DNA from 2 places in the Afipia dichlorophenoxyacetatis genome. Region 1 is predicted to be linked to the other one. Evidence: predicted binding sites of a transcription regulator. Region 1 holds the regulator's gene; the other holds the start of a gene.
The links. The regulator PhoB, encoded in region 1, activates phosphate uptake and scavenging genes when phosphate is short. The targets are predictions, from matches to a motif close to TGTCATNNANCTGTCAT.
Positions count from the first base shown of each region.

Region 2: ACZ5C3_RS08010 (OprO/OprP family phosphate-selective porin) is a predicted target of PhoB. The motif match lies at 800-816, and genes of this name have one in related genera.

Region 1 is NZ_AP029250.1:3,867,233-3,869,695, reverse strand. It holds gene pstB (phosphate ABC transporter ATP-binding protein PstB) at 1-95, shown strand, start outside; gene phoU (phosphate signaling complex protein PhoU) at 119-835, shown strand; gene phoB (phosphate regulon transcriptional regulator PhoB) at 864-1,565, shown strand; gene pqqA (pyrroloquinoline quinone precursor peptide PqqA) at 1,753-1,833, shown strand; gene pqqB (pyrroloquinoline quinone biosynthesis protein PqqB) at 1,967-2,463, shown strand, end outside.
Region 2 is NZ_AP029250.1:1,746,544-1,749,006, forward strand. It holds gene ACZ5C3_RS08005 (hypothetical protein) at 273-476, shown strand; gene ACZ5C3_RS08010 (OprO/OprP family phosphate-selective porin) at 889-2,463, shown strand, end outside.

The sequences.
Region 1 (2,463 bases):
TCGGCCAACTGATCGAGTTCGATGATACGAACAAGATCTTTACGTCGCCGACCGACAGACGGACGCAAGACTACATCACCGGCCGATTCGGCTGACGCTTATCGCGTGGAGAATTATTATGGGAACAGATCATACCGCCAAGGCGTTCGACGAAGATCTCCAGGAGCTTAACCGGCTCGTCGCAGAGATGGGTGGTTTGGCGGAACGTCAGATCGTTGATTCTGTCGACGCCCTGATCCGTCGGGACGTCGCGTTGGGCAAGCGTGTCGTTGCCGCCGATCTCGACATCGACAAGTTGCAGCATGCGATCGAAGAGCGTGCAGTTCTGACCATTGCGCGCCGTCAACCGATGGCTGTCGATCTTCGAGAGATCGTCGGTTCGCTGCGAGTTGCGACTGATCTTGAGCGCATGGGCGACTTGTCCAAGAATATCGGTAAGCGCGTCGCCGCGCTCGATAGCGATTTCCACCCGCTGAAGCTGATCCGCGGCCTCGAACATATGACCGATCTGGTACAGTCCCAGGTGAAGTCGGTGCTTGATGCTTATGCGGCGCATGACTTGCCGGCTGCCATGGCGGTCTGGAAGGGCGACGAGGAAGTCGATGCGATCTGCACCTCGTTGTTCCGTGAGTTGCTGACTTACATGATGGAAGATCCGCGCAATATCGGCTTCTGCATCCACTTGATGTTCTGCGCCAAGAACATCGAGCGGATCGGCGACCATGCGACGAATATCGCTGAGACGGTCTTCTACATGATCGAAGGTCAACAGATGGTCGATCAGCGCCCCAAAGGCGATATGACGAGTTTTGCGACAGTTGTCTCCGGCAGCTGATGAGAGGGTTTAAATTGAAGGGTCGGACATGAGCGCCCGAATTCTTGTCGTTGAGGACGAAGAAGCGTTGACCACGTTGCTTCGGTACAATCTGGATGCTGAAGGCTACGATGTCGAAACCGTTGCACGCGGTGACGACGCCGACACCAGGCTTAAGGAGCACATCCCTGATCTGATCGTGCTCGATTGGATGTTGCCTGGTTTGTCGGGGATCGAACTTTGCCGTCGTCTGCGGGCAAGACCTGAGACGAAGCAGATCCCGATCATCATGCTGACCGCGCGCGGCGAGGAAAGCGAACGGGTGAGGGGTCTTGCCACCGGAGCGGACGACTACATCGTCAAGCCATTCTCGGTGCCGGAACTCTTGGCGCGGGTGAAGGGCTTGTTGCGTCGCGCCAGCCCCGAGCGCCTTGCCACGGTTCTTGCCTTTGGTGACATCGAATTGGACCGTGACCGGCGCCGTGTGGCTCGTTCCGGCCGCCCCATCGATCTCGGACCGACCGAATACCGTCTTCTGGAGTTCTTCCTGGAACACCCGGGACGCGTTTTCAGCCGCGAGCAATTGCTCGACGGTGTTTGGGGGCGTGACATCTATATCGATGAGCGCACCGTGGACGTCCATATCGGCCGGCTCAGGAAACTTCTGAACCTAGGCCGGGAGCAGGATCCCATCCGGACCGTTCGCGGCGCCGGATATGCCTTGGACGATCGCTTCGCCAAAGCTGAGTAATCCCAACAAGATTGCTGCAGAGCAGCATTAAAGAGATGTTGCTCTGCAATCGTTGGTAGGCGCTGATAACAATTTTGTGCCGATTAGGAGCAAAATTGCACCTCGCTTTTGGGCATCTCCATGTTAACCTGACTCATGACGGGGCAATAAAAACCCAGTCGCAGGATGAATTGGGAAGGAGACCAAAATGGCCTGGAAAGCTCCAAAGATTGTTGAAGTGCCGGTGGGCATGGAAATCAACATGTATGCCTGCGCGGCGCGCAAGTAAGTCTGCGAATTTCTGCAAAAGACAATTGGTCCGGTTTGCGTTAGGGCTCGCCCGATAGGTGGAGTTCTTTCGCACCGGGCTTTGTTGTGTCTGGGTCTAGTTTCCGCAAGCCGGGAATGCCGGAGGCGTCGGGATGTTGCGTGTTGTCGTTCTAGGGGTGGCGGCTGGTGGCGGCGTCCCGCAATGGAACTGCAACTGCAAGGTTTGCCGAACCACGCGGATCGAGCGACCGGATTTGCGAGCCACACAGGCCTCGATCGCTGTCAGCGCCGATAACGAACACTGGTTTCTGATCAATGCGTCGCCCGACCTGCGTCAGCAGGTGATTGCAACGCCGCAACTTCATCCGAAACTGGATCAATTACGCCACAGTCCGATCTCGGGAGTGATTCTGACCAACGGCGAGGTCGATGCCGTCGCTGGGTTATTGTCCCTGCGCGAGGGCTGGCCTTTCACCATCTACGCGCATCAGCGCGTTCTTTCGACACTCAGGGATAACAGCATCTTCAATGTCCTGAGCGCGGAGCGGGTAGGCCGCGAACCGATCGAATTCGATGTTGCTTTCGAGCCCATGCTGGCGGACGGCTCACCGTCAGGATTGGAAGTCCTCCCATTCCTCGTTCCTGGCAA
Region 2 (2,463 bases), 2.1 Mb from region 1:
TCGGCGAGGACGACAACACATAGATTCGTGATGTCGGAGGCGCGAGAATCTTGAGACGCAATATTATTCCCGCATTGAATTTAATGTGAGCTTGTTTCGCGATGCGAAGCACGCGTTGCTGTTATCTGCCTGAGGGCGAAAGAACTCTAGATTTATCGTTCGATCACGTTAACGGGATCGAAACGCTGTCCAGCCCGCGTTGAGGAAGGCAGTTTGCCTGCCAAGGAACGATCATCGTCGCGAGGTATTCTCCCCGCAGGCAGGGACATTGAATGCAAGACTATAAGATCAAACGAGCCGGTCGCGAGTTTGTCGTCTATGTTGGTGACAGCCAGATACTGAAGTGCGCGAGCCGGCGTGAAGCGGAAAATGCAATCCGCAATGCCAACGGTGACACGGCGCGCCGCTGGTATGCGTTACCCAGTCTTGAGCGCGCGTTGAATTACTTCCGCAACGCGTCCCGCGTTTCGGACTAGCACGCGTCCCTATAAAGTTAGCGTGATTGGCGTCGCTTTATCGATGCCTGTTCTGTGACGCCCGCTTTGTAATATTCGCCCTGTGATACCTGCTTTGCCATCTCTGCATAGAGCATCGCTCGAAGCGAGGTGATGAGAGACAATTTATCTAACAGTCTCGAACTGAGCAATTATCTTCCCGTTCAGATAACGCTCATAGCAGAACTGCACTGCCGGAATGCTTCGAAGAGTTGTGCAAAATGCCTCCATACATAGCGGTTGGTTGTGCATTGATCGTAGTGCGATGTTGTTTTGGCGCCACGCTTCGCTATCAAATCTGATTCCGTCAACAACGTGTCATCTGCGGATGTTTGCTAAGGGCACACACCCGTTAGGAGTCTCTATGCCCATCTATCGTTTCGCTTCCGCCGCGATGCTCGCGGCAACCGCACTCACGTCGGTTACCATCCAACAAGCGCATGCAGAAGGCAGCGATGCCGAAATCGCGCTTTTGAAGCAGCAAGTCCGCCTGCTCGAGCTGAAACTCGACAAGATCCAGCAGCAAACATCGGCAAACACGACCGCGACGGCAAATGCCAAAGCTGAAGCAAAGGCTGAGGCGAAAGCCGAAGCGAAAGCGGCCGCAAAGGCTGCGGTCGCAAACGCCAATGCGTCGTTCCCGGCGAAAGCTCCGGTGGCGTATTCCGGCGCGGTGGTGTCGATGCCGAACAACCGCCCGACCATCTGCACCGCGGACGGAGAGAACTGCGTCGGCATCACGGGTCGCCTGCACTGGGATGTCGGTGGTTATGACTTCCACCCCAACACCTCAAACGGGCCGCAACGGCTCGATTCCGGTGAGAATGTTCGCCGTGCACGCATCGGCATCGTCGGCAAGTTCCTGAGCGACTGGAATTTTGCCCTGATCTACGATTTTGGCGGCACATCTGACGGCTTTGGCGGTGCGGCGGCCGGCTCGCTTCCGGGCGGCGGCACGTCGGGAGTCGAAAACGCCTATATCAGCTACACAGGCCTCAAGCCGTTCGGCGGCAAGATGGCGATCGAAGGCGGCATCATGGATCTGCCATGGACGCTGGATGAAGCCACCAGCTCCAACGACATTCTGTTCATGGAGCGTGCTTCGGCGGGCGTCGTCGCGACCAACATTGCTGCCGGCGATTTCCGTTCGGCGTTCGGTACGCGCTGGTGGAACGACCAGTTCTGGGTGGGCGGCTACGTCACCGGCCCGACCACGGGCTCAATCCATTCCGCATCCACTACGGCGCCAAGCTCCACCGAGCAGTACGGCGGAGTGATCCGTGCTGCAGGCCAGCTCGTGAGTGGCAATAACTACTCGTTGCATATCGGCGGCGACGCAGAATGGTTGATCCAGCCACCGCGTAGCATTGCGACCAACCAGCAGACGCTGGCGCTGAGCGATCGTCCGGAACTGCGCATCGATCCGACTACGCTGATCACGACCAGCGCGATCGCCAACACGTCGGCCGCGCAGGTGTACGGCGTCGAAGCGGCGGGCAACTACGGTCCGCTGTTCTTCCAGGGTGAGTACTACTGGTTCAACGTCGAGCGCGATGCTTCGACCGGTCTTGCGCCTATTGGTGCGCCGAACCTGCACTTCCAGGGTGGCTACGCGCAGGCGAGCTACGTGCTGACCGGCGAAAGCCATACCTATAACACCTCGACTGCGGCGTATAACGGCATCAAGCCGAAGGATCCGTTCTCGATACAGAACGGCGGCTGGGGCGCGTGGGAAATCGCAGGCCGTATCTCGACCATGGATCTCAACGATCAGGTCGGTACGGCGCTCGGTGTCGCAGGCGGTCGGCAGACCGTCTACACGGCGGGCTTGAACTGGTACGCCAACGGCAACCTGCGCATCATGTTGAACTATCTGCACGGTGACATCGCCAAGCAGTTGTCGCCAACGTCAACGGTGGATGCCGGCTCGACGTTCGACGCGGTTGCGATGCGTACTCAGTTCGCGTTC